DNA from 2 places in the Streptomyces sp. RLA012 genome. Region 2 is predicted to be linked to the other one. Evidence: predicted binding sites of a transcription regulator. Region 2 holds the regulator's gene; the other holds the start of a gene.
The links. Region 2 encodes HrcA, which represses chaperone genes, less so after heat shock. Its sites were predicted from a motif close to TTNGCACTCNGNNNNNCNGAGTGCNAA; they were not measured.
Positions count from the first base shown of each region.

Region 1: a site for HrcA is predicted at 5,263-5,289, ahead of groL (chaperonin GroEL). Genes of this name have one in related genera too.

Region 1 is NZ_JBWDPA010000002.1:6,306,423-6,316,585, reverse strand. It holds gene RV986_RS29065 (Uma2 family endonuclease) at 1-284, shown strand, start outside; gene RV986_RS29060 (carboxylesterase/lipase family protein) at 309-1,982, opposite strand; gene RV986_RS29055 (NADH:flavin oxidoreductase) at 2,124-3,248, opposite strand; gene groL (chaperonin GroEL) at 3,511-5,136, opposite strand; gene RV986_RS29045 (cold-shock protein) at 5,447-5,653, opposite strand; gene RV986_RS29040 (MoaD/ThiS family protein) at 6,115-6,390, opposite strand; gene thrC (threonine synthase) at 6,458-7,771, opposite strand; SAM riboswitch class I at 7,789-7,936, opposite strand; gene RV986_RS29030 (glucosyl-3-phosphoglycerate synthase) at 8,102-9,046, shown strand; gene RV986_RS29025 (alpha,alpha-trehalose-phosphate synthase (UDP-forming)) at 9,186-10,163, shown strand, end outside.
Region 2 is NZ_JBWDPA010000002.1:7,615,171-7,625,333, forward strand. It holds gene RV986_RS34870 (HAMP domain-containing protein) at 1-956, opposite strand, end outside; gene RV986_RS34875 (SpoIIE family protein phosphatase) at 1,192-3,573, shown strand; gene hemW (radical SAM family heme chaperone HemW) at 3,638-4,870, shown strand; gene RV986_RS34885 (Uma2 family endonuclease) at 4,975-5,565, shown strand; gene RV986_RS34890 (DUF3097 domain-containing protein) at 5,543-6,355, opposite strand; partial or broken gene RV986_RS34895 (MBL fold metallo-hydrolase) at 6,476-6,610, opposite strand; gene hrcA (heat-inducible transcriptional repressor HrcA) at 6,974-7,990, shown strand; gene dnaJ (molecular chaperone DnaJ) at 7,991-9,124, shown strand; gene RV986_RS34910 (nitronate monooxygenase) at 9,273-10,163, shown strand, end outside.

The DNA.
Region 1 (10,163 bases), 1.3 Mb from region 2:
ACTGGGCCGATCCCGACGGCGTCCTCATGGTCGTCGAAGTCACCTCCCGCGACCGCGACACCGACCGGCGCGACCGCATCGACAAGGTCCGCGGTTACGCGGAGGCAGGCATCCCCATCTACCTCCTCATCGATCGGGACAACGACACCCTCGTCGTACACAGCGACCTGAAGAACGGGGCGTATCAGCAGAGCCCCTCATACCCGTACGGAGCCGCGGTCGAGCTCCCGGCGCCCGTGAACATCACCCTGGAAACCGAGAAGCTCAAGGACTACGCCGACTGACCCCCAGGAAACCCGGCGGCTCCCTCACCCCACCAACGGCAGCGCCCCGAAGTCATGGTGCTCCCAGAGGCGACGCGAGGTCTCGTGCGGGTACGCGGTGACGACCGACTCCGCGTCGAAGACCTGGATCAGCCGCCGCTCGGTGTCGTACGCGGGCCAGCCCGGGTCGCCCGTCGTGGCGAACGCCGTCCAGGCCCCGCGGAAGCGGGACGACAGGGCCTCGCCCTCCGGGGAGTGCTCGACCCCGGCGAACAGCAGGACACCGAGGTCGGCGGCGAAGGTCCCGAACAGCAGCGGTACGTCGAGGCCGTGGCAGGCACCCAGCGCGCCGCCGTAGGCGGGGGCGGACCAGGCCAGCTCGTAGACGTGCGCACGACCGCCGCCGGCGATCTGCGCCTCGGCCAGGCGCAGCGAGGGCATCCGGAACAGCGCGTCGGACTGGACCCACTCGTACAACTCTTCGGGCGAGGCGTCGGGGAAGGCCGTGCGATAGACCCGCTCGCCGTCCGAACCGGAACTCGAACCGGAACCCGCCCCGAAACCTGAACCCCTTCCCGAGCCCCTTCCCGAAGCCGTTGCCGAAGCCGTTGCCGAAGCCGAAGCCGTTCCCGCCCCAGCCTCCGCCCCCGAGCCCGAACCCGACCTCGGCCCCGACCCCGACCCCGGGCCAAAGATCCGCAGCGCCTCCGTCGCCTCCTCCTCCGTGATCTTCCCCAGTTGTCCGCCGAGCACGGTGAACAGCCGTTGCTCGTTCCGGGTGTGCCCGACGATCAGTTCCACGTCCCGTGCCGAGCCGGTCGCCAGTGCCTGCCAGGGGGCGGTCGGCAGTACCTCTCCGTCGACGACCGGCGCGAAGGCCGTCAGCGTGTGGGCGACCATGCCCCACTTGTCCTCGAACTCCCGCATCTTGGGCCCCAACGCCTCGCCCACGGCGGTCAGTCGGCGGGGGTCCACCGAGGACAGGTCGGCGGCGTCCGGCCGCAGGCCCGCCTCGGCGGCGATGGCGGCGGCGATGTCCCGGGCGAGGTCGTCGGAGAAGAAGGTGCCGGGCACGCTCTGCGCGATCGCCCGCCCGAACAGCCCGGCCGCGCTCGGCATGGCCAGCAGCGCGGCGACGGACCCGCCGCCCGCGGACTCCCCGAAGACGGTGACCCGGCCGGGGTCGCCGCCGAAGGCCGCGATGTTCTCCTGTACCCATTCCAGCGCCGCGACCTGGTCGAGCAGGCCCCGGTTGGCGGGCGCCCCGTCGATCCGGGCGAAGCCCTCCATGCCGAGGCGGTAGTTGAGGGTCACCACGACGAGGTCGCCGTCGCGGGCGATGCGCCGGGCGTCGTATCCGGGGCTGCCGGAGTGGCCGAGTTTGTACGCGCCGCCGTAGATCCAGACCATCACCGGGCGGCGGGCGGCCGGGTCCGGTTCGGGCGTCCAGACGTTGACGGTCAGCCAGTCGTCGCCCATGGGGGCGTCCAGTTTGCCGGTACGGCCCTGGAATCCCGACTCCTGCGGGGGCGGCGGGCCGAAGGCGAACGCGTCCCGGGTGCCGTCCCAGCCGGACACCGGGCGCGGGGCGGCGAACCGCGCCTCCCCCACCGGGGGTCCGGCGAACGGAATGCCCCGGAAGACCACCAGCCCGTCCTCCCGACGACCACGCACCGCACCGGCGGCGGTACGCACCACGCTCGCTTCTGCTGACGTCACGACGGCTCCCTGGGGTAAGGGAGGAACGGAACGGATCCTCCAGGGAACAGCGTGCTACGAAACAGCCGGGCGATCACCCCCTGGGGACGGGGAGGGTGATCGCCCGGATGCGATTTCGGACAGGCCGGGTCGGCCCGGGGCTCAGCTGAGCGTGCTCATCGCCTTCGGGTCGAACGCCGCCAGCTCCTCCAGCCGTCCGTCCAGCACCTTCGCCGCCCACTCCGGGTCCTGGAGAAGGGACCGGCCGACCGCGACGAGGTCGAACTCGTCGCGCTCCAGACGGTCGAGGAGGTTGTCGAGGGACGCCACCTGGGAGCCCTCGCCGCTGAAGCCCCTGATGAAGTCGCCGTCCAGGCCGACCGAGCCGACGGTGATGGTGGGCTTGCCGGTGATCTTCTTGGTCCAGCCCGCCAGGTTCAGGTCCGAGCCGTCGAACTCCGGGAGCCAGTAGCGGCGGGTGGAGGCGTGGAAGGCGTCGACGCCGGCGGCGGCGAGCCGGGTCAGGATGGTCTCCAGCTCCTGCGGGGTCTCGGCGAGCCGGGCGTCATAGTTGTCCGACTTCCACTGGGAGTAGCGGAAGAGGACGGGGAAGTCGGCCGAGACCGAGTCACGGACCGCCGCGACGATCTCCGTCGCGAACTTCGTACGGGCGACCGGGTCACCGCCGTAGGCGTCCGTACGGCGGTTGGTGCCCGCCCACAGGAACTGGTCGATCAGATAGCCGTGCGCGCCGTGCAGTTCGACGCCGTCGAAGCCGATGCGTTCGGCGGTGGCGGCGGCCTCGGCGAAGGCCGCGACGACCTCGTCGAGGTCGGCCAGGGTCATGGCCTTGCCGGTGCCCTCGGTGCCGTTGAGACGGATGCCGGACGGGCCGACCGCGGGGGCCTCGGTGTACGGCGGGTCGCCCGCCTCACGCACCATGCCGATGTGCCACAGCTGCGGAACGATCGCGCCGCCCGCCGCGTGCACCGCGTCGGCGACCTTCGTCCAGCCCGCGAGCTGCTCCGCGCCGTGGAAGCGCGGGATGCGGTCGCTCTGTCCGGCCGAGTCATGGCCGACGTAGGTGCCCTCGGTGACGATGAGGCCCACGCCCGCGGCGGCGCGGCGGGCGTAGTACCCGGCCACGTCCTCGCCGGGAACGCCGCCCGGGGAGAACTGCCGGGTCATCGGTGCCATCGCTATCCGGTTCGGGACGGTCAGGCCGTTCAGCGAGACGGGGCGGGACAGGATCTCGGCGGCGCGGGAGGCGGAGGCGTCGAGCGGCACGTGGGGGCTCCTCGAAGAGGTCGGAGATATCGAACAGGCGGTCAAACAGGAAGCGCGCGCAGGTGCACCTGCGGTTACTGCACTCTCGAACATATGTGCATGTGCATGTATCGCACTCCCCGCCTCAACCGACCCGCCCGCCGAGGCATTCCGCCGCTCTCCGCCTCCCCCGTGTGACCCTGGACACGCCCGAGGGCGGCACCCCCTGGGAGTGGGGGTACCGCCCTCGGAACGTGAAGGACAGTGATCAACCAGAGGTCGATCAGAAGTCCATGTCACCGCCCGGCATGCCGCCCGGAGCGCCGCCCGCGGCGGCCTTCTCCGGCTTGTCGGCGATGACGGCCTCGGTGGTGAGGAACAGCGCGGCGATGGAGGCGGCGTTCTGCAGGGCAGAGCGCGTGACCTTCGCCGGGTCGATGATGCCTTCGGCGATCATGTCGACGTACTCGCCGGTCGCGGCGTTCAGACCGTGGCCGACGGGCAGGTTGCGCACCTTCTCGACGATGACGCCACCCTCGAGACCACCGTTGACGGCGATCTGCTTGAGCGGGGCCTCCAGGGCGAGCCGCACGGCGTTGGCGCCGGTCGCCTCGTCACCCGTCAGCTCCAGCTTCTCGAAGACCGAGGAGGCCTGGATGAGGGCCACGCCACCACCGGCGACGATGCCCTCCTCGACGGCCGCCTTCGCGTTGCGAACGGCGTCCTCGATGCGGTGCTTGCGCTCCTTGAGCTCGACCTCGGTGGCGGCACCGGCCTTGATGACGGCCACGCCGCCGGCCAGCTTCGCCAGGCGCTCCTGGAGCTTCTCGCGGTCGTAGTCCGAGTCCGAGTTCTCGATCTCGGCGCGGATCTGGTTGACCCGGCCGGCGACCTGGTCGGCGGAGCCGGAGCCGTCGACGATCGTGGTCTCGTCCTTGGTGATGACGACCTTGCGGGCACGGCCCAGCAGGTCCAGACCCGCGTTCTCCAGCTTGAGGCCGACCTCCTCGGAGATGACCTCGCCGCCCGTGAGGATGGCGATGTCGCCGAGCATGGCCTTGCGGCGGTCACCGAAGCCCGGAGCCTTGACGGCGACGGACTTGAAGGTGCCACGGATCTTGTTGACGACCAGCGTCGACAGAGCCTCGCCCTCGACGTCCTCGGCGATGATCAGCAGCGGCTTGCCCGACTGCATGACCTTCTCCAGGAGCGGGAGCAGGTCCTTGACGTTGGCGATCTTCGAGTTGGCGATCAGGATGTACGGGTCGTCGAGGACGGCCTCCATACGCTCCATGTCGGTGGCGAAGTACGCCGAGATGTAGCCCTTGTCGAAGCGCATACCCTCGGTGAGTTCCAGCTCCAGACCGAAGGTCTGGGACTCCTCGACGGTGATGACGCCTTCCTTGCCGACCTTGTCCATCGCCTCGGCGATGAGCTCGCCGATCTGGGTGTCGGCGGCGGAGATGGAGGCCGTGGAAGCGATCTGCTCCTTGGTCTCGACATCCTTGGCCTGCTCAAGGAGGGCACCGGAGACGGCCTCGACGGCCTTCTCGATACCGCGCTTGAGGGCCATCGGGTTGGCGCCGGCGGCTACGTTGCGAAGGCCCTCGCGGACCAGCGCCTGCGCCAGAACGGTCGCGGTGGTCGTACCGTCACCGGCGACGTCGTCCGTCTTCTTGGCGACTTCCTTGACCAGCTCGGCGCCGATCTTCTCGTACGGGTCCTCGAGCTCGATCTCCTTGGCGATGGAAACACCATCGTTGGTGATCGTGGGGGCGCCCCACTTCTTCTCGAGGACGACGTTGCGGCCCTTGGGGCCAAGGGTGACCTTGACGGCGTCGGCGAGCTGGTTCATCCCGCGCTCGAGACCGCGCCGTGCCTCCTCGTCGAACGCGATGATCTTGGCCATGTGAAGTGGTCCTCCCGGACTGGGGTGGATTGCTCCGGACCGCGCTGGCGCCCGCGACGGACGGCCTGCCTGCCCAGTGGTTCCTTGCACCACCTGGCCTGCGGGCCTCACCGACCCGGTCCTTCGTTATCACTCTCACCTTCAGAGTGCTAACGCCAATGATTAGCACTCGCCCCTGCCGAGTGCAAGCGCCTCCCCTTGATCCGCAGGTGAGCGCCCCGCGCCGACAGCCGAACAACAGACCGAAGGGCTCGTACCCCCAGGGGGATACGAGCCCTTCGTCACGTCGAACAGTCAGTCGGCGCGTGCTTCAGCCGGTCGCGAGCCGGACCATGTCCGCCTGCGGCCCTTTCTGGCCTTGCGAGATCTCGAAATCGACCCGCTGACCCTCTTCCAGGGTGCGGTAGCCGTCCATCTGAATCGCGCTGTAGTGGACGAAAACATCCGCACCACCGTCGACCGCGATGAAGCCGTACCCCTTCTCCGCGTTGAACCACTTGACGGTGCCCTGAGCCATGCCTAACTCCCCTATTACTGGCCCTTGCACAGGACCGCACTTCGCGGACCCGGGTCAGACCTCCACCCCCCAACGGTTGGGGGTGTGCGCCGGAACGCGTCGACCGCGGCTGAATGTATCTGTCCAACTGCCGTCTGCAACAGGTCAATCGGACGAGAATTCAGGGCACGACTGATCGGAAATATAGGGAGAATTTGCAAAGATTTAGGGCAAGTCGGGCCCCATAAAAGCCGTATAAGGCTCAAAGATGCGGGGTACTTTGGCTACTTCTTGTCGGACTTCGGGCGCGAACTCATATGCGCCCGGTACGCGAAGTGGAGCGGGTTCCCCAACTGTACCGTGCTCAACCATGCAGAATTGCCCCCTCCGTTTCTCTCACGGAGGGGGCAATTCGATGAACTCACAGTGATTGGCATTACCAAGGGTAATGATCTCACCCTGGGTAACGGCGCGCCTGACGGTCAGCCACCGGCGACGGCCGGGATGATCGAGACGCCCGCGCCGTCCGGCGTCGTCGTCTCCAGACCCTGCTCGAAGCGGACGTCGTCGTCGTTCACGTACACGTTGACGAACCGGCGCAGCTTGCCCTGGTCGTCCAGCACGCGTGCGGCGATGCCGGTGTGGTTCTTCTCCAGGTCCGCGATGACCTCCCCGAGGGTCCCGCCCTCGGCTGTCACCTCGGCCTTGCCACCGGTGTAGGTGCGCAGGATGGTGGGGATGCGGACGTTGACGCTCATTCCTTGTGACCTCCGGTCGGGTAGCACCCCAGAGGGGCGCGGGGCTGTTGGTCTTCCGAGCCGGGCCTTACGCGAGGCCGGCCTCTCGGAAGGAGTCCAGGCTGGGACGAATGGTCGCCGTCAGCCCCGTACCGGCCACCGCGTCCAGCGTCTTGAGGCCGTCACCCGTGTTCAGGACGACGGTGGTCAGTGTCGGGTCCAGCAGCCCGTTGTCGATCAGCTTCTTGGTGACCCCCAGCGTCACCCCGCCCGCGGTCTCGGCGAAGATGCCCTCGGTCCGCGCGAGCAACTTGATCGCGTCGACGACCTGCTCGTCGTTGACGTCCTCCACGGCACCGCCGGTCCGCCGCGCGATGTCCAGCACATACGGTCCGTCGGCGGGGTTGCCGATGGCGAGCGACTTGGCGATGGTGTTCGGCTTCTGGGGCCGTACGACGTCGTGGCCGGCCTTGTAGGCGACGGACACCGGCGAGCAGCCCTCGGCCTGCGCACCGAAGATCTTGTACGGCCTGTCCTCGACCAGCCCGAGCTTGATCAGTTCCTGCAGGCCCTTGTCGATCTTCGTGAGCTGGGAGCCGGAGGCGATGGGGATGACCAGCTGGTCGGGGAGCCGCCAGCCGAGCTGCTCGCAGATCTCGTACGCGAGGGTCTTGGACCCCTCCGCGTAGTACGGCCGCAGGTTGACGTTGACGAAGCCCCAGCCCTCGCCGGCCGGGTCGCCGATCAGCTCGGAGCAGAAGCGGTTCACGTCGTCGTAGTTGCCCTCGATGCCGACGAGCTCGCCGCCGTAGATCGCGGCCATGACGATCTTGCCCTGCTCCAGGTCGTGCGGGATGAACACGCAGGAGCGGAAGCCGGCCCGGGCGGCGGCGGCACCGACCGCGCCGGCGAGGTTGCCGGTGGAGGAGCAGGAGAGGGTGGTGAAGTCGAAGGCGCGGGCGGCCTCGATGGCCTGGGCGACGACGCGGTCCTTGAAGGAGTGCGTCGGGTTGCCGGAGTCGTCCTTGACGAAGAGCTTTCCGGCCTCGACGCCCAGTTCGCGGGCGAGGTTGTCGGCCTTGACGAGCTTGGTCCAGCCGGGGTTGATGTTCGGCTTGTCGGCGACGTCGGCCGGGACGGGGAGCAGCGCCGCGTACCGCCAGATGTTCGCGGGGCCCGCTTCGATGCGCTTGCGGAGCTCTTCGGTTTCGTAGGCCGAGAAGTCGTACGCGATCTCCAGCGGGCCGAAACACTCCTCGCAGGCGAACACCGGGCCGAGCGGCACACGGTGGCCGCACTCGCGGCAGGAAAGCGCGACGGCGGGTCCGAGATCGACGCCGTCTACGCTGGTGGTGTCGTCCGGGACGGAGTTCGTGGTGCTTGCAACAGTCTGCGCAGCCATGGAGGCGAGGCCCTTTCTCCTCATCTTTCTCACGACGCACTTCGCCGTAAGACGGATTTGGCACCTTCCCGAGCCGGGAGCCTCGCCACATCGACGTGACAAGAACCGACCGGAGGGTTGCCGGGGCTTCATCGGGCCGTATCCCTCTGCCCCTCTGGATGAGCGGTATTCGGTTGTTGGTCTTCGGCGCGGAACGATCTACGCAATGCGATGGTCATCCGCGTTGTTCAAGACTGTAACCGAAGGCCAGGACAGTTGAGATAGTCGTCCGAACCGCGAGATGGATCACACCGTGACACCGGGTGATCAGACAGTGAGGAGCCGCAGACCGTGCTGAAGGAAGTCGAGCGCTGGCTGAGCAATCGCTCCTGGTCCGTGACCGATCGCCCGCTCCACAAACTCATGGCCGCCAAACGGGTCACGGGCTCCTCGGTGAGTGTCGTGCTGCCCGCGCTGAACGAGGAGGAGACGGTCGGCGAGATCGTCGCCGTCATCCGCCACGACCTGATGCAGCAGGTGCCCCTCGTCGACGAGATCGTCGTCGTCGACTCCGGCTCGACCGACCGCACCTCGCAGGTGGCCGCCGCGGCGGGCGCGCGCGTGGTGCACCGGGACGAGATCCTGCCGCGCATCCCGACCCTGCCCGGCAAGGGCGAGGTGCTGTGGCGCTCGCTCCTGGTGACGAGCGGGGACATCGTCTGTTTCATCGACGCGGACCTGAAGGAGTTCTCGTCGGACTTCGTCTCCGGGATCGTGGGGCCGCTGCTCACCGAGCCGGGCGTGGACCTCGTCAAGGGAATGTACGACCGTCCGCTGGGCGGTGCCGCCGGTCAGGGCGGCCGGGTCACCGAACTCATGGCCCGCCCGCTGCTCAACATGCACTGGCCGCAGCTGGCCGGTTTCGTGCAGCCGCTCGGCGGGGAGTACGCGGCCCGCCGTTCCCTGCTCGAACAGCTCCCCTTCCCCGTCGGCTACGGCATCGAGCTGGGCATGCTGGTCGACGCCCTGCACCTGGTGGGCCTGGACGCGCTCGCCCAGGTCGACGTGGGCGTACGCAAGCACCGCCACCAGGACGGGCAGGCGTTGGGCCGGATGTCCGCCGCGATCTACCGCACCGCCCAGCTCCGGCTGGCCCGCGGCCACCTCATCCGTCCGGCGCTCACCCAGTTCGAACGGAGCGGGGACGGTTTCGAGCCGCGTACCTACTCGGTCGACACGGAGGAACGTCCCCCGATGGCCGAAATCGCCGAGTACCAGAAGCGAAGGGCCGCGTAAGGCACCCCCGCAAGGGGCGCGGGGCTGTGACACATATGCGGCTCCGCCGCGTGGGCGCGAGCGACCCCCACCGACCCGCGGACGGCATACGGCTGAAGGGAACGTTTGAGCGTTTCCATGCGGGGCTAAGTTTCGAGGCATGGCTTCCCCCGCTTCAACGCAAGGCGCCCACGGCATCCTCGTCGCATCCAACCGCGGGCCGATCACCTACGAGATCCAGGACGACGACTCGCTGCGCGCCCGGCGCGGCGGGGGCGGGCTGGTCTCGGGGCTCTCCGCGATCGGGCCGGACGCGGGGGCCCTGTGGGTGTGCGCGGCGCTCGGCGCCGGCGACCGCGAGGCGGTCCGGCGCGGGGTCGGCGAGGACGGCGTACGGATGCTGGACATCGACGCCGACGTACACGCGGACGCGTACAACGGCATCGCGAACTCGGTGCTGTGGTTCGTCCACCACATGCTGTACCAGACCCCGCTGGAGCCGGTCTTCGACGTGGAGTTCCGGCGCCAGTGGGCGTCGTACGAGGCGTACAACCGCGCGTTCGCCGAGGCGCTGGCCGACGAGGCGGCGCCGGGCGCGGTGGTGGTCGTACAGGACTACCACCTGACGCTGGTGCCGGGCATGCTGCGGGAGCTCCGCCCCGACCTGCGCATCGGCCACTTCTCGCACACCCCCTGGGCGCCGCTCGACTACTTCCGGATGCTGCCCGACGACATCGCCGAACAGGTGCTGCGCGGCATGCTCGGCGCGGACCGGCTCGGCTTCCTGACCCACCGCTGGGCGGACGCGTTCACCGCCTGCGCCACCGCGATCGTCGGCGGACTCGGCGACACCCGGATCGGCGTGCACGGGCTCGGGGCGGACGCGGACTTCCTGCGGCGGCGGTCGCACGAGGCGGACGTCGGCGAGCGGATGGCCACACTGCGTGAGCAGATCGGGGAGGGCCGGAAGACGATCGTGCGGGTCGACCGGACCGAGCTGTCGAAGAACATCGTGCGAGGCCTGCTGGCGTACCGGCAGCTGCTGGAGGACCACCCGGAGTGGCGCGAGCGCGTCGTCCACGTGGCCTTCGCCTACCCCTCCCGCCAGGACCTGGCCGTCTACCGCGACTACACGGCC
Region 2 (10,163 bases):
GCGAAGGCGGAGAGCTGGTCGACCATGGTGTTGATGGTCGACTTGAGTTCGAGGATCTCGCCCTTCGCGTCGACCGTGATCTTCTGACTGAGGTCGCCGTTGGCCACGGCCGTGGTGACCTGGGCGATGTTGCGGACCTGCGAGGTCAGGTTCGAGGCCATGAAGTTCACGTTGTCGGTGAGGTCCTTCCAGACCCCGGAGACGCCTCTGACCTGGGCGCGGCCGCCCAGTTGGCCTTCGGTGCCGACCTCGCGGGCGACGCGGGTGACCTCGTCGGCGAAGGCGGAGAGCTGGTCGACCATCGTGTTCACGGTGAGCTTCAGTTCGAGCAGCTCGCCGGTCGCCTCGACCGTCACCGTACGGGTCAGATCGCCGCGCGCCACCGCCGTGGTCACCAGGGCGATGTCCCGCACCTGGGCCGTCAGCCGGGACGCCATCGTGTTGACCGCCTCGGTCACATCGCGCCAACTGCCGGAGAGCCCTTGTACCTTGGCGCGCCCGCCGAGGCGGCCCTCGGTGCCGACCTCACGGGCGACCCGGGTCACCTCGCCCGTGAAGAGGGAGAGCTGATCGACCATCTTGTTGACGGCGCGGCCCAACCGCCGCAGATCGCCCCTGAGTTGCCGGTTCCCGTCGTGCAGGTCGACCCGCTGGGTGAGATCGCCGCCGGCCACGGCGTCCAGGACGCGCGTCGCGTTCGCGGCCGGTGCCACCAGGGCGTCGAGCAACTGGTTCACGTCATTCACACGGCTCGTCCAGCCGCCCTGGCCCGGGCTCGCCGACAGCCGCTCGTCGAGCCGGCCGTGCCGGACCAGCTCCCGCCGTACCCGCTGCACTTCCGTGTTGAAGTGGGTGCTGCGGTCGATGATCTGGTTGAAGGTGGCGCTCAGGTCGGCCACCAGGCCGTGCCCCGTCTCCGGGACCTTCGTGAAGTCGCCGTCCCGTGCGGCTGTCATCGCGGCGAGCAGAGGGCGCAGCTCGGATGCTCGAATCTGGCCATCTTTCTGTCCGTCTTCGAGCACACGCGTAGCACTGTTCTCACTCATGGCGGCCCACTTCGGTAACTCGGCGCTTATGGGCGTGGTCAGTCTGTCACTCTGTCCGTGTCGCCTGAGGCGTATTCGTCCGATCTGCTCAGGGAGCCGCACAGTGGGGGCCATTCCGACGCAACGGGAGTCACAGCCGGACTCCATGGCGCTTGCCCCTGGTACGCCCGCGCACCACCGCGCGGGCCAGGAAACGATGGCGCGCGCCGCGCTGCCGGGCACTCCGCTCGCGCCCGGTGCCGCCCGACGGCTGGTGCGCGAGGCACTCGCCGGCTGGGCCGAACTCGCCCTGCCCGGCGCCGAGACAGTCGGCGAACGCCTGGTCGGCGATGCCGTCGTGGTCGTCAGCGAACTCGTCACCAACGCCGTCGTGCACGCGGGCACCGACGTCGAGCTGGTCTGCCGGCTGGAGATCACGGACGGCGGCGCGATGGGCGCCGTGGTCGTCGAGGTCTCCGACCACCACCCCTCGCGGGCGGTACGCGAGGAGGCCATCGAACGCGCGTACGGCACACCGGAGTACGGCCGCGGGTTGCGGCTCGTCGCCGCGCTGTCGGAGGCATGGGGGATCACCTATCGGACCGGGGTCAAGACGGTCTGGGCGCGGCTGCCTGTCGACGGGGGGCTGAGCGTCGACGGCGGGTTGGGCGGTGACGGCGGGTTGAGCGGCGATGCCAGGCTGAGCGGTGACGGCGGGTTGAGTGTCGGTGGAGGGTTGGGCGTCGCCGACGGGCTGAGCGGTGATGGCGGTCTGGGTGTCGACACGGGCGTCGGTTTCGACACGGGCGTCGGTTTCGATACGGGGGTCGGTTTTGGGACGGGTGCGGGCATCGCGGCGGGATCGGCCGACGCGGGGACGCCGGCCCTCGACGTGGGACTGCTCGTCGACGGGATGACGGCGGCGTACGGCGACGGGTACGCCCCGGGGCGGGGGACACCCGGCGGTGAGGGCGGCGCCCACGCGCCGCGGCGTGGACGGCGGCAGGACGGCGACTGGCTCAACCGCGGCGCCCTCTCCTTCCTCGCCGAGGCCTCCGACCTGCTCGCCGGGCAGCTCGACGAGGACCTGGTCGCCGCGCTCGCCGGACAGCTCCTCGTGCCACGGCTCGCCGACTGGTGCGCGGTGTGGCTGGAGGACGAGGCCACCGACCGGGCGGGCGGGCTCGGGCTGGCCCTGGGGCCGCGGCTCGCCCGGGTCTGGCACGGCAGCGAGAACCGGATCGAGGAGCTGCGCCGGGCACTGGAGAAGGATCCGCCGCGGCTGCCGGACTCGGTGCGGTCGCGGGCCGTGCCGGTGCCCTGGCCGGGGGAGGCGTTAGGCGGGGGTGTCGGTGCCCCTGCCGGTGGTGCTGGTGCCGGTGTGGATGTCGATGCGGGGGAGGCGCTGGGGGCGGGTGGTGCCGGCGGTGCGGGTGGTGGCTGCGGTGCAGACGGTGCGGGTGCTGCGGGTGGTAGCTGCGGTGCAGACGGTGCGGGTGGAGCTGGCCGTGTGGGCGATGGCTGTGGTGCGGGTGGAGCTGGCCGTGTGGGCGGTGCGGGCGATGGCTGCGGTGCGGGTGGGGTGAGTGGCGCGGCGCTCGCGTATCGGCTGATCGCGGGTGGGCGGCCGCTCGGCACCCTCGTCATCGGGCGGGCCGGACCGGTCGGCTTCCCCGACGAGATCACCGGACTCGTCGAGGACCTCAGCCGCCGGATAGCCCTCGCCATCGGCGCCGCCCGCCAGTACGCGCGCCAGGCCACCATCAGCCGGGTCCTCCAGCGCGGCCTGCTGCCCGGCGCGGTCGCCGAGATCCCCGGGGTGCGCAGCGCCCTCGTGTACGAGCCGCTCGACAAGGGCGGGCCCAGCGGCGACTTCTACGACCTCTTCCCGGCCGGCGACGGACGCTGGTGCTTCGTCCTCGGTGATGTGCAGGGCAAGGGCCCGGAGGCCGCCGTGGTGATCGGCCTCGCCCGGCCCTGGCTCCGCCTGCTGGCCCGCGAGGGTTACCACGTCGCGGACGTCCTCGACCGCCTCAACCAGCTCCTCCTCGACGACGCGACGGAGGCGGCCGACGCGGCGGCCCGCGCGCTGGTGGCCGCAGGCGGACCCGGGCTCGGCCCCGACGAGGGCCCCCAGACCCGTTTCCTCTCCATGCTGTACGGCGAACTGGTGCCCTTCGACGGCGGCGTCCGTTGCACCCTCGCCTCCGCCGGGCATCCGCTGCCGCTGATCCTGGGCCCCGCGGGCGACGTACGGGAGGTGGCCGAGCCGCAGACCCTTCTCGGGGTCTTCGAGGACGCGACCTACGTCTCCGAGACCTTCGAGCTGTACCCCGGCGACACCGTCCTGTGCGTCACCGACGGGGTGACGGAGCGCCGCAGCGGGCCCCGCCAGTTCGACGACGACGACGGGCTCGCGGAGGCCCTCGCGGGCTGTGCCGGGCTGAGCGCCGAGCTCGTCGCGGAACGGATCCGGCGACTGGTGCACGAGTTCGGCAGCAAGCCGCCGGAGGACGACCTGGCGCTGCTGGTGTTGCAGGCGGAGTAGGGCATGCGGCCCTGTACGGGACAGCCGAGCAGGGTATGCGGCGGCGTACGGGACAATGGAGGACATGCCTTCCGCACTTCCCGACGGTGAGCCCGTCCCCGACGACGGCGCACTGCCCGCGTACGCCCTGGCCGGGGCCGCCGAGCGCCCCCTCGGGTTCTATCTCCACGTGCCGTACTGCGCGACCCGCTGCGGCTACTGCGACTTCAACACCTACACGGCGACCGAGCTGCGGGGCACCGGAGGTGTGCTCGCCTCCCGCGACAACTACGCCGAAACGCTGATCGACGAGGTCCGGCTCGCCCGCAAGGTCCTCGGCGACGACCCGCGCCCCGTCCGTACGGTCTTCGTCGGCGGCGGTACGCCGACGCTGCTGGCCGCCGACGATCTCGTACGGATGCTGGGGGCGATCCGGGACGAGTTCGGGCTCGCGGACGACGCGGAGATCACGACCGAGGCGAACCCGGAGTCGGTGGATCCGGAGTATCTGGAGAAGCTACGGACCGGAGGGTTCAACCGGATCTCCTTCGGCATGCAGAGCGCCCGGCAGCACGTCCTGAAGGTGCTCGACCGTACGCACACGCCCGGCCGGCCCGAGGCCTGTGTCGCGGAGGCCCGCGCGGCCGGGTTCGAGCATGTGAACCTCGACCTGATCTACGGCACGCCGGGGGAGTCGGACGACGACTGGCGCGCGTCCCTGGACGCCGCGCTCGGCGCCGGGCCCGACCACATCTCCGCGTACGCCCTGATCGTCGAGGAGGGCACCCAGCTCGCCCGCCGCATCCGCCGCGGCGAGGTCCCGATGACGGACGACGACGTCCACGCCGACCGGTACCTGATCGCGGACGAGGTGATGTCGGCGGCGGGCTTCGACTGGTACGAGGTCTCCAACTGGGCCACGTCGGAGGCGGGCCGCTGCCTGCACAACGAGTTGTACTGGCGCGGCGCCGACTGGTGGGGCGCGGGCCCCGGCGCCCACAGCCACGTCGGCGGCGTGCGCTGGTGGAACGTGAAGCACCCGGGGGCGTACGCGGCGGCGCTGGCCTCCGGCCGCTCCCCGGGCGCGGGCCGCGAGCTCCTCTCCGAGGAGGACCGCAGGGTGGAGCGCGTCCTGCTGGAGCTGCGGCTCCGGGAGGGCGTACCACTGTCGTTGCTGCGACCGGAGGGGCTGGCCGCGTCCCGCAGGGCACTGTCGGACGGGCTGCTCGAAAACCGGCCGTACGAGGAGGCGCGCGCGGTGCTCACGCTGCGGGGGCGGTTGCTGGCGGACGCGGTGGTCAGGGACTTGGTGGACTGATCACTCGGTGGAGTGAACGACTGCGGAACGCCGGTTCGGTCCCTAACCTTGTTCGTAGGCTGCCGCCGTAATTGCACGGTGGCGGAAACCGGAGGGCCGCGGAGATGACCGCTGTGGACGACCGACCGATGACCACCAACATCGTGAAGATCTTCGAGAACCTTGAGGTTCCCGAAGGATTCAAGGTCGAGCTCCTCCGGGGGGTAATTGTGATGATGGCGGGGCCGGACGTGGCCCACAACGACATTCTGGAGGCGATCCAGGACCAGATCCCCCGGCGGCACTGGCGGCGACTCCAGACCCAGGACATCGCCATCCTCGAAGAGACCAGTGAGCCGCAGCCGGACCTTGTGGTCGTCGAGCGAGGCGTCGGACCCGGTCACGGAAGGTTGATGCCGTCCGAGGTCATCACCATGCTGGTGGAAGTCGTCTCCAAGTCGAGCGTGGACCGCGATTACGGAGTCAAGCGCTCGATCTACGCAGCGGCGAAGGTACCCGCCTACTTCATCATCGACCCCGTTATGGCGCAGTGCGTGCTGCTCACTGAGCCGACGGGCGATGGAGAGGACGCGGATTACCGGCGCCAGCGGATCACGAAGTTCGGCGATCTCACGCCGTTGGAGCCACTCGGCGTCGAACTGGACACCAGCGAGTTCGCCACTTACGAGAAGGTCAGGCCTCACCGCTGGCCGTAACGAAGTCGATCAGTTCCTCCACCTTCCCCAGCAGTTCCGGCTCCAGGTCCTTGTAAGACCGCACCCGCGACAGAATGTGCTGCCAGGCCGCCCCGGTGTTCTCCGGCCAGCCCAAGGCCTGGCACACCCCCGTCTTCCAGTCCTGCCCGTGCGGAATGCGGGGCCACCCCGGGATGCCCACGGAGGACGGCTTCACCGCCTCCCAGATGTCGATGTACGGGTGCCCCAGCACCAGGGCGTGCTCGCTCGTGACCGACCCCGCGATGCGGGACTCCTTCGTGCCGGGGACCAGATGGTCGACCAGGACGCCCAGGCGGGCGTCGGGGCCCGGTGCGAAGTCGGCGACGATCGCGGGGAGGTCGTCGATGCCCTCCAAGTACTCCACGACGACGCCCTCGATGCGCAGGTCGTCGCCCCAGACCTTCTCGACCAGTTCGGCGTCGTGGCGGCCCTCGACGTAGATCCGCCCGGCCCGCGCCACCCGGGCCCGCGCGCCCGGTACGGCGAGCGAACCCGAGGCCGTACGCGACGGCCGTACCGGAGTGGCGGCGGACGGGCGGACCAGCGTCACCACCTTCCCCTCCAGAAGGAAGCCGCGTGGCTCCAGCGGGAACACCCGGTGCTTGCCGAAGCGGTCCTCCAGCGTCACCGTGCCCGCCTCGCAGCGGATCACCGCGCCGCAGAAGCCGGTGCCCGGCTCCTCGACCACCAGGCCCGGCTCCGCCGGCACTTCCGGCACGGGCTTGGGCTTCTTCCACGGCGGGGTCAGGTCCGGAGAGTACTGGCGCATTCGGATGACGATAGGAGAAGCCCGGCGGCACTCACCGCGACACGCCGAAACGCGACACGCCGAAACGCGGTACGTGCCCGATCACGGAACGGCCGTGGACCCCGTGTTCGTACGGTCCCGGCGCGACGGTACGGCGTCGGGGCCCGCCTGCGGCTCGCCGGACTCCTCGACCGGGTCGCCGCAGGACACCACCGCAAGGTCGCCCCGCAGCACGACCACGGGGCCGTGGGCGGTGTGGCCCCCGCCGGCCCCCGCCGGCCCGCACCGGGGCGTCCGCCGCCTTCTCCGCGCCTGCGCCTCCCCGCGCAACCGCGCGCCCTCCGCGAGGCAGGCCGGAAGTCGCCGCCGTCCCACCCGCGGTGTCGGCTCCTCCCGCCCCGCCTCTTCCCAAGTCACCTTCGTGCGCCGACGCCGGCGACGAGGGACCGGACGGTACGACTTCGTGGGAGCGGACGGTACGACATGACAGGACACGTCGGTGCACGTCGCGCAAGATCGCAGGCCCGCCCTTGCCGGGGCCGTACCCACCGGCCGTACACTGGGCCGGGGGATGCTGGCACTCGCGCACGCTGAGTGCCAAGCCGGGCGCCGAGGGGTCGACAGTGGGAGGTGTGCGCGATGCTCAGTGAGCGACGGCTCGAAGTGCTGCGCGCCATCGTCCAGGACTATGTCGGCACCGAGGAGCCGGTCGGTTCCAAGGCGCTGACCGAGCGGCACCGGCTGGGAGTCTCCCCGGCCACCGTCCGCAACGACATGGCCGCCCTGGAGGACGAGGGGTACATCGCCCAGCCGCACACCAGCGCCGGGCGCATCCCCACGGACAAGGGCTACCGCCTCTTCGTCGACAAACTGGCAGGCGTCAAGCCGATGACCGCGCCCGAGCGGCGGGCCATTCAGAACTTCCTGGACGGCGCTGTCGATCTCGACGACGTCGTCGGGCGGACGGTGCGGCTGCTCGCGCAGCTGACGCGGCAGGTCGCCGTCGTGCAGTATCCGTCGCTGACGAGATCGACCGTGCGGCACGTGGAGCTGCTGTCCCTCGCCCCGGCTCGTGTGATGCTCGTGCTGATCACGGACACCGGGCGGGTCGAGCAGCGGATGATCGACTGCCCGGCGCCGTTCGGAGAAACGTCTCTCGCGGATCTGCGGGCCCGGCTCAACAGCCGGATCGCGGGCCGTCGCTTCGCGGACGTCCCGCAGCTCGTGCAGGACCTCCCGGACGCGTTCGAGGCGGAGGATCGCGGTACGGTCGCGACGGTGCTCTCCACCCTTCTGGAGACGCTCGTCGAGGAGACCGAGGAGCGGCTGATGATCGGCGGGACGGCCAATCTGACGCGCTTCGGACATGACTTCCCTCTCACCATCAGGCCGGTGCTCGAAGCACTGGAGGAGCAGGTCGTGCTCCTCAAACTGCTTGGTGAGGCCGGGGATTCGAGCATGACCGTGCGAATCGGTCACGAGAACGCGTATGAGGGACTCAACTCCACGTCCGTGGTCTCGGTCGGCTACGGTTCGGGCGACGAGGCAGTAGCCAAACTCGGCGTGGTCGGCCCGACCCGCATGGATTATCCGGGAACGATGGGAGCGGTACGAGCGGTGGCACGGTACGTCGGACAGATCCTGGCGGAGTCGTAAGTGGCCACGGACTACTACGCCGTACTCGGCGTGCGCCGCGACGCGTCCCAGGACGAGATCAAGAAGGCGTTCCGGAGGCTCGCACGCGAGCTGCATCCGGACGTCAATCCCGATCCGAAGACGCAGGAGCGGTTCAAGGAGATCAACGCCGCGTACGAGGTGTTGTCGGACCCGCAGAAGAAGCAGGTCTACGACCTCGGCGGCGACCCGCTGTCCCAGGCGGGCGGCGGCGCGGGCGGCTTCGGCGCCGGCGGGTTCGGGAACTTCTCGGACATCATGGACGCCTTCTTCGGTACGGCGTCGCAGCGCGGCCCGCGGTCGCGTACGCGGCGTGGCCAGGACGCCATGATCCGGCTGGAGATCGAGCTGGACGAGGCGGCCTTCGGCACCACGAAGGACATCCAGGTCGACACGGCCGTCGTCTGCGCCACCTGCAACGGTGAGGGCGCGGCGCCGGGGACCTCGGCCCAGACCTGTGACATGTGTCGCGGGCGGGGTGAGGTGTCCCAGGTGACCCGGTCCTTCCTGGGGCAGGTCATGACGTCCCGGCCGTGTCCGCAGTGCCAGGGCTTCGGAACCGTGGTTCCGACCCCGTGCCCGGAGTGCGCGGGCGACGGGCGGGTCCGGTCCCGGCGCACGCTGACCGTGAAGATCCCCGCCGGTGTCGACAACGGCACGCGGATCCAGCTCGCGGGCGAGGGCGAGGTCGGGCCCGGTGGCGGTCCCGCCGGTGACCTCTACGTCGAGATCCACGAGCTGCCGCACTCCACGTTCCAGCGGCGCGGTGACGATCTGCACTGCACGGTGACCATTCCGATGACCGCGGCGTCCCTCGGCACCAAGGTGCCGCTGGAGACCCTCGACGGTCTTGAGGAGGTCGACATCCGTCCGGGCACGCAGTCCGGGCAGTCGATTCCGCTGCACGGGCGGGGTGTCACGCATCTGCGGGGCGGTGGCCGGGGTGACCTCATCGTGCACGTCGAGGTGACCACGCCGACGAAGCTCGATCCCGAGCAGGAGCGGTTGCTGCGGGAGCTGGCGCAGCTGCGCGGCGAGGAGCGGCCCATCGGGCAGTTCCAGCCCGGGCAGCAGGGTCTGTTCTCGCGTCTGAAGGACGCGTTCAACGGTCGCTGACGGGTGTTCCTGGGGGCTTCGCCCCCAGGCCCCCGGTGGGTTCTTCGCCGAGGGTGGGCAAACCCGCCCCTGACCGTCCATTCCGGTGGCCTATGCCAGGCGGAAGGCCCGATTCGGACTTGTTCGGAGGACGTGACAACATGCCGTCATGTCCACCGCACTGACCGATCTCTTCCCTCACCCGATCGTGCAGGCCCCCATGGCGGGCGGCGTCTCCGTCCCGCAACTCGCCGCCGCCGTGTCCGAGGCGGGCGGGCTCGGGTTCCTCGCCGCCGGGTACAAGACCGCCGACGGCATGTACCAGGAGATCAAGCAGCTGCGCGGGCTCACCGGGCGCCCTTTCGGCGTCAATCTGTTCATGCCGCAGACCGAGTGCGCGGACCCCGCCACGGTCGAGGTGTACGCCCACCAGCTCGCGGGTGAGGCCGCCTGGTACGAGACCGGCCTCGGTGAGCCGGACAGCGGTCGCGACGACGGCTACGACGCGAAACTCGCCGTGCTGCACGACAACCCGGTGGCGGTGGTGTCGTTCCACTTCGGTGTCCCGAGCCCTGAGGTCCTGGACTCCCTGCGCCGCGCCGGCACGCTCACCATGGTCACCGCGACGACGGCCGAGGAGGCCCTCGCCGTGCAGCGGGCCGGCGCCGCCGTGGTCGTCGTGCAGGGTGTGGAGGCGGGCGGCCACCAGGGCACCCACCGCGACAATCCGGAGACGGACGGTACGGGGATCGGACTGCTCTCCCTGATCACCCAGGTCAGTGAGACCGTGGACCTTCCGATCATCGCCGCCGGCGGCATCATGCGCGGCAACCAGATCGCCGCGGTGCTCGCCGCGGGCGCGAGCGCCGCGCAGCTCGGCACCGCGTTCCTGGCCACCCCCGAGTCCGGCGCCAACGCCGTGCACAAGCAGGCGCTGACCAACCCCCTTTTCGTACGGACGGAGTTGACGCGCGCGTTCTCCGGGCGTCCGGCGCGCGGTCTGGTCAACCGGTTCATGCGCGAGCACGGCCCGTACGCGCCCGCCGCCTACCCCGAGATC